2 regions of the Hahella sp. CR1 genome follow, and region 1 is predicted to be linked to the other one. Evidence: riboswitches for the same ligand, from Rfam matches in the RefSeq annotation. Region 1 holds a riboswitch; the other holds the start of a gene.
What was found. Region 1 has a riboswitch for cobalamin ahead of ONV78_RS02935 (ABC transporter substrate-binding protein). Riboswitches for the same ligand answer to the same signal wherever they lie in the genome.

Region 1 (5,372 bases):
GGCCATCATGGGAGAAGCGGGCAATGCATGTCAACTAGGCGATAGCCTAACAAGCTCCCTTGCAGCCCGCGCCTGCAGGCATAGCCACAACGGGAGTCTGCAGGAAGTTATGCGACAGTATGGGAAATTTGTCAATTCAGACGAAACACCACCGGCACCACGATGGTTTCCCGGTCGAGTCCATCCGCCGCCGCCAGACGCCAACCGGAGAGGGTTTTCAGCGCCTGCTTGTCGAGCACGGTGTAGCCGCTAGAGCGCTTGATGGAGACTTTCACGGGATTCCCCAATGCGTCCACCAACAGCTCCACCATGACAGTGCCCTGCCAGCCGCGCCGGGTGGCGAGGCCAGGATACTCAGGCTTCGGCGTATTGGCTTCGCCCAACTGATATCTGGGCTCCGAGGGCGCACTGACCGCCACAGGCGCAGAGACGGGCGCGGCGGCCACGGCTGGCGTCGGAACCGCCTGAGCGGGCTTGCTCACAGCGGGTGTGACCTGAGACTTCGCCGTTGCAGTTTGTGAAACAGGTTGCGGAACAGGTTTGTGCGCCGCCTGCGTTGGTTTAGGGGTTTTCTCTTTTACGACAGGTTTGTTTGCTGGAACCGGTTTTGGCTTGGGAGCGGGCGTCTCCACCGGCTTAAGCGCCACTTTGGGCTTCTGTGACACGGGTTCTGGCATGTCAGCGGGTTGAGGTTGTGGCGCTGACTTTAGAACTGGCTGCGGAGTCGGTTTCGGTTCCACAGGTTGAGATTGAGGTTGAGCCGGCGCTACGGAAACTGGCGTTGGCGCCGCCGGGGCCTGAATAGCCACGGTCATCGTGGTCGATTTCAACCGATCTCTAGTTGGCTGAGGGGAATTGAAATACAGCACCAACGCCAAATGCGCCGCCAGGGAGGCGACCAAGGCCATCCATAGTAATGGCGGGTATTTAGCGTTGCTGACGTCCGTGCTCACTTCAGACTCCAGGGCAGCAGATAAGGCTGTTCCTCATGTCGCCCCCGCACCACCGAGACGCCGAACGCCTGCTGGATGCGCTCATCACTCAAAACCTCGTTAGTGTCGCCCGCAACCAGGGTTCCGTCCGGCATCGCCAGCATCGCTTGTCCGCAAAACCGCAGCGCCAGGGTCAGATCGTGCAGCACTACAACGCCGATCCGGCCACTTCCAGCCCAATCCTGCAAATGGCTCATCACCTGAATCTGGTGCTGAGGGTCCAGACCCGCCACCGGTTCATCCGCCATCAATACGGGAGCGTCAACCGCCAGCGCACGCGCCAGCATCACCCTGGCGCGCTCGCCGCCGGATAAGCGGGTGACGGTGCGCTGCGCCAAATGCGTGACATCCGCTTGTCGCATGGCGTTCTGAATCAGGGCCTGATCTTGCGCGCTTAATTTGCTGCGATGGGTTTGCGCTGGAAAGCGGCCCAGACTGACCAGGGTTTCTACGCTCAAAGGCCAATGACAATCGGTATCCTGATCCAGATAAGAGATATGCTGCGCGCGCTGTTTCGGCGCCATGTCACACAGATCCTGACCTTGCAACCGCATGGCGCCGGATAACTTGGGGATCAGACCGACGATGGTTTTCAACAGGGTGGACTTGCCGGCGCCGTTGCTGCCCAGTATCGCTGTCAGTTGTCCAGATGGAAGACGGAAACTGACATCGGATAGAACCGGAGCGCCGGGATAACCCACCTGCAATCCGCTTAGCTCCAGGCTCAGCGCGTCGCTCATACCAACGCCTCCGCTTTACGCAGGTGACGCAGCAGCCACAGGAAAAACGGCCCGCCCAACAGCGCCGTAATGACGCCGACTCGCAACTCCGGTCCCGGCGGCAGACAGCGCACAGCAATATCAGTCAACAACATCAGGCTGGCGCCCGCCAAGGCGCTGGGAAGCAGTAATCGACCGGGCCGCCACTCGGTAAACGGCCGCAGCATGTGGGGCACCACCAGCCCCACGAAACCAATAACGCCGCTCACCGCTACACTGGCGCCGACCGCCAACGCTACTCCCAGGCCCGCCACCCATTGCACTTTCTGCAGACGCACCCCCATGGAGCGGGCGGTGTTTTCCCCCAGCGACAGGACATCCAGGGAACGCGACACGCTGAACAGCAACGCCATCCCCAGCAGCGCAGGCGGCGCCGCCAAATAAAAGTGCTGCAGAGTGCGATGTTCGAATGAACCCATCAGCCAGAACAGAATGTCCTGCACCGCAAAGGGATTCGGTGCCATATTTAACGCCAGCGCCGTCAACGCTGAACTGAACGAATTAATCGCGGCTCCGGCGAGGATGATCATCACGATGCCCGCTTCCGATCCTACAATCATTACCAGCGCCAGCAGTCCCAGCATGGCGCCGATAATGCCCGCCACGGGCGTAAACAGGCCGCTGGCGGAAAAGCCGAAGTAGATGGCGCACACCGAACTCAGCGCCGCCGTGGAGGAAACCCCCAGTACGCCGGCGTCCGCCAGCGGATTGCGCAACAGTCCCTGCAACACGGCGCCGGATAGCGCCAATACGGTTCCGCATAACAGCGCCAATAGTGTCCGCGGCAGACGGATTTCCCATAGAATCAATTGGGTTTCCAGATCCCACCCCGGCCAGCTCACCCCGGTCACCCGGCCGGTGCACAGAGACAAACCGATCAAAAAGGCGAGCGACAGGCTCAGAATCAGGAGCAAACGGTTATAAGTCATCTGCAGTCTCCGACCCTGACGCTTTACGCTCTTGCGCCAATATGTGATCCGCTACCTTTTGGGCCGCCAGCGTCATGGCGGGCGTTCCGCAGGAGAGCCAGTCGGCCGGGATATACAGGGGCTCGAAACGGGAAGGACGGCGCTTCAATAAAGGGTGCTCCACCCAATTCGTCGCCAACGCTTCGCTGTCATAGCTGTTGCTGACCATCAGCAACAAATCCGGCCGCCAGCGCACCAGCGTCTCCAGATCCACTTGCCCCCAGCCTTGCACGCCCTGTTCGCTCGCCACGTTAATCACGCCGATGGCGTCCAGGAAGGCGTCCTGGAAATTACTCTCGCCAGCGATCCAGCCATTGGCGTTCAGAATCAGCGCTCTGACTTGTTTATCCGCAATCTTCCCGTGAACCTCAGCGAAATAGGCCCTCAGCCCGCTAACGATACTGCCCGCCTGCTCCGGTTTGCGCACCGCTTCGCCCATCAGGCTCCAGCTTGACGCCAAATCATCGAGAGATTGCGGCAACGGAATCTCCACCCAACGCATATTAAACTTCCGCACCAGCGGCTTAAGCGAGGACGCGCCATACTGGCCCGCCATCACGATATCCGGCCGGAGTTCCAGCACTTGCTCGATAAAACCAAAGTTGGCGGGAATGTCACGCAAGGTCGGTGCAATTTCCAGCTCAGAGGGCTGATGGCTGAGCCAGGTGACCGACACCAGATTTTCCGGGGCGAGATACCCCATCATTTGGTCAACGCACTGATTGACCGACATGACCGTGGGCTCAGCGGCGCGCGCATCGCCCCCGTTGACGGAAAGTGTGAAAGTAAGCGCTGATAGCAATCCCAGGGCCCGAAAAGCCTTAACCAACATGCAGATGCCGCCTTGAATCGATGCGAGGTGCGAATCCGGCGTAAATTCCCCGTTTACGGTCGGAAAAAACAGGCTCCGAATGGGAGTCGAACAATGGCAGGTCTCCTGGCTTGCGTTTCGTAGTCCTGTCCCGCCTTCCCGAACATGGAGACAATCTCCACCCAGTGGCCTTTGATAACGTCGCGATAAGGAGGGGCGGCGTTATCCGGGACGAACTCTTCGCTCACAGTTGCGGGGACAGCTCCGGCTGATCGAACGCGCATAAAGCCGCGCCCACCGGATTCCCATTTAATCCTGCTCTCATCGAAAATGATCGAACTTTGAGCAACTGGAACCATTGCGGCCCACATTATCATGAATTGATCATTTTAAGTCCAGAAAGCCGCTGAGGGGCGCTGGACCTGCCTGCAAGATTGTGTCAGTTTTACGCTCCCGTAATTACCGACAAGAATAAGACTGTATGACCGACGCGCCCTTGTCCCGCCATGGACTCATTCTGAAACGTCTGCTGTTCCTCGTGTTCATGTATGCCGGACTGGCCTATGGCTTGAGCCTGTTGGAATATACCGTCTTCAATCTGACCGGCTGGTCGCCTGTGAGCATCGAACGCAGTGTCGAACTGCACAGCCGGGAAGAGGTAAAAAAGGAGTTCGATCTTTGCGGCGGCCCGCTATTCGCCGCCAACGCCGTGGTCAGCGCCCGGGAAGGCGATCGCCTGCTCGCCCGCTGCGGACGCTTCTGGCCTTTCTATCGTTACACCATTGAAGCCACCGCCCACCCATTGCTGCCGGGCTCTTTTATCCTGTATCCGGACGAAGCGCCGGCGGCCGTTACGGCGCGAGAGAATTTCATCATCAATATGCAGGTGATCAACGGCGGCTTCGCCCTGGTGGCGCTATTTGTGATTGGTTTGAGCTGTTTTGCAGGTTATCGCTTTCTTTTCAAGAAGGACGAAGAAGCCGGCTACAAGACCGCTTTTCACGGCTTTATCAGCAGCTTTCTGATGCTCGCCTGTTATAGCGGCGTCATGTTCTTCATTGATCCCACGTTCAGCTTCGGCTGGTAATCCCGCTTAGCCTGCGCGCAACCAAACGCCCAACTGGCGGATCGCGTCTTCCGCCTCCGCCGTCCAGGGCGCCGCGCAATTGAGCCGCAGGCAATGTCTGTACTTGTCGCCGTCGCCGCTGAACAGGGTTCCCGGCGCAATGCTCACGCCAGCGGCCAGCGCTTTGCGATACAACGCGACCGTATCGCAGTCCTCCTCCAGCTCCACCCATAACACAAACCCACCCGCTGGCTGCGATACTCGCACTCCAGTAGGAAAATGCCGCAGCACCGCCGTCGTCATACGCTCCACGTGCACCGCGAACTCATGGCGCATACGTCGCAGATGGCGGTCGAAATCCGCTTGCGCCAAATAATGCGCCACCGCCATCTGCGGCAAGCTTGGGCAGGCCAGGGTGCTGGCGAATTTCAGGTAACCGACCCGCGTCCGCCAGCGCCCCGGCGCCATCCATCCCACCCGCAAACCGGGGGCGATTGATTTGGAAAACGACGAGCAATACAGCACGCCGCCGGCGCGGTCATAACTCTTCGCCGCTCGCGGCCGCAGGCCGGAAAAGCCCAACTCGCCGTATATGTCATTTTCGATCAAGGGCACGCCCCAGACTTCCAGCAAACGCACCAGTTGCTCCTTGCGCTCATCCGGCATCAGACACCCCAGGGGATTGCTAAAGTTGGGCATCGCCACGCAGGCTTTGACCGGCCATTGCTCCAACGCCAGTTGCAGCGCCTCCAGGCT
Region 2 (5,372 bases), on a different contig from region 1:
TTAGCTCCATTGGGCGCGTATTTCTGCGGCTATCAATAGCTTCAATGCGAGTAATGCAAAATCGTTCATAACCTTGGTGGATTTAACCTGCTTCGTCTGTACGTCGTCACCGTTCCCGCGCTTCAGGCGCCGGCGGCTAACTTCTCCGTATTGGATTGTTGTTTGGGTGGAAAAGTCGGAGCGAACAGCCCAAGTTCTTTGGCTTGGCGCACTTTATCCATGATGTCGCAGTGGGCGACTTCGTAAAGCTGTTTGAGGCCATCCAGCACGTAATAAATAGGTTGCATGATATCGATGCGGTAAGGCGTTCTTAGCACATCCACGATATCAAAGGGGCGGCGTTCCGGCGTGTCGGAGAAGCAATATTGCGTCTCGCCGATAGAAGACAGAATGCCGCCGCCGTAAATTCGTTGCCCCGCAGCGGAGTCCATCAGGCCGAACTCGACGGTGAACCAGTACAGCCGCGCCAGGAAGATACGGTCTTCCTTGGAGGCCGAGTAACCCAGCTTGCCGTACATTTGCGTGAATTCCGCGAAGTAGGGGTTGGTCAGCATGGCGCAGTGACCGAATATTTCATGAAAGATGTCCGGCTCCTGCAAATAGTCCATTTCGTCTGGCGTACGAATAAAGGTGGCGCAGGGAAATTTCTTATTTGAGAGCAGGTCGAAGAAGGTATCGAAGGGGATTAATGCGGGCACTTGCGCCACTTCCCAGCCGGTTTCACGGCGTAATACGGAGGAAACGTCCTCTAGTTGGGGGATACGGTCTTCGGGTAAATCCAGTAACTTCAGTCCATGAAGATATTCGTCGCAGGCCACATTGCGTATGACCTTGTCTTGTCGTGTGATCAGCTCACGCCAGACGGCGTGCTCCGAATCGGGGTAGGCGATAAAGCCGGATGCGTCAGGCTCTCTCGCAACATACTTTGTACCTTTGCCCATTTTCTCACCTCGTGACGTGTCAGGAAGGGTGTATTCCATGGCACTCTTATTATTCTACCGGCTTGTGGCCGGCTTAATCTGGCGGCCGTCAGTTGGGTTGGACGGCGCGAGGTCGGATTTTTTTCCGGCCGGGCCTTCCTCTGATTAAATGACAATCCGCAGAATTTGTCTATACATTGCTAATAACGGCTGGCGATTAACGAGGGAGGTTTAATGACAATTCTTTAGCGAAGACTCCTTAGTCCGAGAAGGTGCGCCACAGTTTGGCGAACTCTCCGGAGAACTCCCTGACGAGGCCGGGGTGGTCGGTCACTACGATGTTTTCCTGGTTATAAGTGCTGGCGCTGCGGGTCCAGTTAAAACTGCCGTGAATCAGGACGCTGTCATCGATAAGGGCGAATTTATGATGCATATGGTGGGGTTCATCGTCCATCTTCACCAAAATGCCGGCATCTTTGAAACGATCAATGTCGCTGCCCAGGTCAAAGGATTTGTCATTGTCCGTGATGATGCGGATTTTTAGCCCCCTTTTGTGAGCGTTAATAATTTCATCTGCGATTTTGTCATCGGAAATGGTGAATACGCAGATTTTCAAACTGCTTCGAGCATTGCGTATGCGTTCTATGATTGCGCGACGGCATTGCTCCCCTGGGCTGAAATAGGCCCGTGTTAGATTGCTTTCCTCCTCGCCAGAGTCCAAAGCCTTGATTACCCGCTCCAGCCATTTCAGCGCCCTGAGCGCACCATCGCCGCCATTGACGATCAATGGACGGGTCAACTCAAAGGCGCGATTACGCATAAAACGCACCTGATCCGGCTGTAAAGTCTCAAGCATCGCCAGCAACGCCTGTTTCTCAGCATTATCGAACCTTTCATCCGTGAGGGTTTGTTGGAGGAAAAAAGTCAGTTGATCCAGTTGCATGGGGAAAACGCCTTATTGCTAAAAATACAAGCGCACAGTCAGCGCTATAGGTGTTTGCTTTGTTCTATCTATAACTAAAAAAGCTTGCATGAAATGCCTTTAGATATCCAGCCTGCTCGGATGGCGCGCAGGTTGAGATAACTCGATAGAAACTTTTTCTGTCGTATCGGAAGCTGGTGCTGAAATTTATCGCCTAAAGTCTCCAAACATGAGCGCTCTCCCTTGTATACTTGCTCGCTAAATATGAATTGATGACTTGTTATTCAGGATTTCCTATGGCGATTAAACGCGTATCTTCTTGGCTATTGGTGGTGGGGTTGAGCTTGGGCGCTTTGGCCGGTTGTTCTCCAGAGGTGGGGAGCAAGGACTGGTGTGAGGATATGGCGACCAAGCCGAAGGGCGACTGGACGGCCAATGAGGCGACGGATTACGCCAAACACTGTCTGTTCCGCTCTGACAGCTAAGCGAGCAGCCCCAAACCTAAACTTTGGGATAAGTGGACCAGTTTTACATTTTGATAGTTATCAACAGGTTGTCGTCAACTTGGAGCCTGTTGTTTCCGTGAGGCGCTTTGTGCGCCTTGACTTTGCCGGGGCGGCCATTTAGCTTACGCCCCCATTGCATCAGGTGTCCCACGAACATTCGTTCACGGGATGAAACGGGAAGTCGGTTAAAATCCGACGCTGCCCCCGCAACGGTAAATGAGTCAAACGACAACCCCCTGTCACTGCGGATTCGCGGGAAGACGTTGTCGCCGGTTACGCCACTCATGAGCCCGGAGACCGGCCTGACGCCTGCTTATCGCGTGGCATAGCGGAGGGCTTTGCCGGGACTCGTCTGACTCGACTCCTTTCCCTCTTTGCTTGTATCCGCTGCGCAACAATTGCATTCACTGGCGCTATTCTTTCGGAACATTATGAGGCTTGTAACCCTTTTGCTTTTAGTTGGCTCACAACTGACCGGCGTTCGCGCGGAAGAGTTGGAGCCTGTTGTCGTCGAAGCCAAGGCTCCATCTGCGGATGAGATTGACGCCGAGTATCAAACTGGCTTCGTGAAGGTGATCAAGCGCGAGCAATTTGACTCGAAAGTCGCGACCGTCGCAGACGTGCTGAAGAATGAAACCGGCGTTCAAGTGCGTCAGAGCGGCGGACTGGGGTCATACTCCGCCGTTTATCTGCGTGGCTCGACCAGTAAGCAGGTGAACGTTTATCTTGATGGCGTATTGTTAAACGACGCGACTGGCGGCTCGGTGGACTTGAGCCAGATATTGCTGAACGGCATTGAGCAGATTGAAATTTATAAGGGCGCAACGCCAATTCAGTTGGGTTACTCTGGCGTTGGCGGCGCCATTAACATCAAGTCCCTTCGCTTCAGCAAACCCCTCAGGCAATTAAGTCTTGGGTATGGCTCATTCAACAGTCGCAAAGGGGCGCTCACATTCGCCGATAGCGTTGGCGAAACCAACTACCTGGCGTCCCTTGATTATCTCGGCAGTGATAACGACTTCGAGATGCTGAACAACAACCAGACCGAATTTAACCCCTACGATGACCGTGTGGAACGTCGTCGCAATGCGGATTTCAGTCAGTTCAACGGCATGCTGACGGCGGAGCGCAGCCTGTCGGATCGCACGGACTTGCAACTGATGGCGCAACATTTCAATAAAGATCAGCACTTACCTGATATCGCCAACCTGGAGAGTACGCGAACCAGTCTGGATACGGACTTCACTCGTCTGCAGAGCAAACTGAGCTTTGCCCGAAATACACAGGAAAATTATTCGGGGCGCATTTTCTGGTCCACACAAGAAGAGCGTTATGACGACAGTCAAAGCCGAATCGGCCTGGGCGTGCAGAAAACGCGCGCTGACACAGATGTGGTCGGCGCCGAGTTATATGGCTCCTATTCAATCGGTCTGCATCTGCTCTCCGCTACGATGGAGGCGCGCCGGGAAACATATCAGGAAGAGGACCTGACCGGACGCAGCCAAAAGCAAGAGTTTGAGCGCATGACCTACTTACTGGGCGTTCAGGATGAGTGGGCGGATGCGGAAGATATCTGGTTGGTGCGTTTGAGCGCACGCCAATATTTTCTTGAAGACGAAACCCCTGTTGCATCCATGAGCGGGCGCACGGAGGCGGCTTCTGACAGTGCACAGTATCACTCATTGCAGGCGGGCGTTCGTTACCGCCTGACAGATTGGCTGTCGCTCAAGACCAATGCATCCCGGGATGTGAGGTTCCCTCAGTTAGCGGAGAAGTTCGGCGATAGAGGTTTCTTCATTGGTAATAGTGAGTTGCAACCGGAAACAGCGTTGAACGGTGACATCGGATTTGAAGTGGGCGTAGATAGTTTTAGTGTTTCTGCGGCCTATTTCTATCGGGATTTAAAAGATGCTATCGTCCCCTCTTATGACTCAAGGGGAGTCGGCCGCTTTGAGAATGTTGGCAAAGCAAGGGTTAGCGGAGTGGAAGTGGACGCCATGTATCGACCTGTTCCCGCCTGGACGTTTATCGCCAGAAGCACCGCCCAGGACACAGAAAACCTGTCAGACGCCCGTGACCTGCACGGCAAGCAACTGGCGGGCGCTTACACCTATTCCCACTTTTTATCCGCCGCCTGGAGTATCGGTCGCATCACTACCTCCGTTGAGTACCGCCATGAATCCGGGGCGTATTACGACAGCGCTCAGGAAACGGAAGTGGAAGATCAAAACATTGTCGATGTGGTGGGCCGCTGGTCCGACGGCGAGACAACAGTTGAAGTTAGCGCAAACAATGTGACGGATGAGGTCGTTGAAGCCTTCAACGGTTTCCCTTCTCCTGGACGTCACTATTTTGTGTCTTTACAGCACTTGTTTTAGTTCTTTTGCCTTATCACCAAGAGGAAACAGGCATGCAGCAGAAAATAGGAACAACGTTGAAATGGACGGGGTTAGCTCTGGCGTATGCAGCAGCGTCAGGTTGTGGAGGCGGGGGGGATAGTGGAAATGGCGGAAATACGCCAAACACTAAGTTGGTTGCGGTTATAGCTGGTATCGCGCACAACTACACCTCTAGTGAGATTTCGATCGCTTCCGCCAAGGCTCCTTATGACATTGTTGAGGGCTATGCTGGATCTGATAAATCAGACATTACTGTAGCCGCATATGGAGACAGCTTTTATCGTATTGGAAAATTTAACCAAGACAATATATCGAAATATGGTTATGACAGTCCTGGAGCACCTGACTGGCAGTTTTCTACTGATGACGACGGAACTTCATTGAGCAATCCCTATGAGATGGTATTTGTCAGCGATTCAAAGGCTTATGTATTACGGTACGGTAGCTCATCTATCTGGGTTGTAGATCCGTCAGTTGCATTGAATGATGAAGCGCACTTTAAAACGGCGGAGATAGATCTGAGTAGTTATGATGACGACGGAAAGCCGGAAATGGCGGCTGCTGCGATATTCAATGGCAAGCTATATGTGATCATGCAGAACATGGATGCAAGCTTTGCTCCAGG

Region 2: another riboswitch for cobalamin. It lies ahead of ONV78_RS15215 (TonB-dependent receptor); the one in region 1 lies ahead of ONV78_RS02935 (ABC transporter substrate-binding protein).

The regions. Positions count from the first base shown of each region.
Region 1 covers NZ_JAPELK010000001.1:665,423-670,794, reverse strand. The annotation lists gene ONV78_RS02950 (energy transducer TonB) at 132-953, opposite strand; gene ONV78_RS02945 (ABC transporter ATP-binding protein) at 950-1,732, opposite strand; gene ONV78_RS02940 (iron ABC transporter permease) at 1,729-2,700, opposite strand; gene ONV78_RS02935 (ABC transporter substrate-binding protein) at 2,690-3,571, opposite strand; cobalamin riboswitch at 3,649-3,925, opposite strand; gene ONV78_RS02930 (hypothetical protein) at 4,032-4,637, shown strand; gene ONV78_RS02925 (PLP-dependent aminotransferase family protein) at 4,644-5,372, opposite strand, start outside.
Region 2 covers NZ_JAPELK010000005.1:439,626-444,997, forward strand. The annotation lists gene phhA (phenylalanine 4-monooxygenase) at 123-941, opposite strand; gene ONV78_RS15205 (phospholipase D-like domain-containing protein) at 1,180-1,863, opposite strand; gene ONV78_RS15210 (DUF3012 domain-containing protein) at 2,139-2,327, shown strand; cobalamin riboswitch at 2,472-2,669, shown strand; gene ONV78_RS15215 (TonB-dependent receptor) at 2,780-4,726, shown strand; gene ONV78_RS15220 (hypothetical protein) at 4,759-5,372, shown strand, end outside.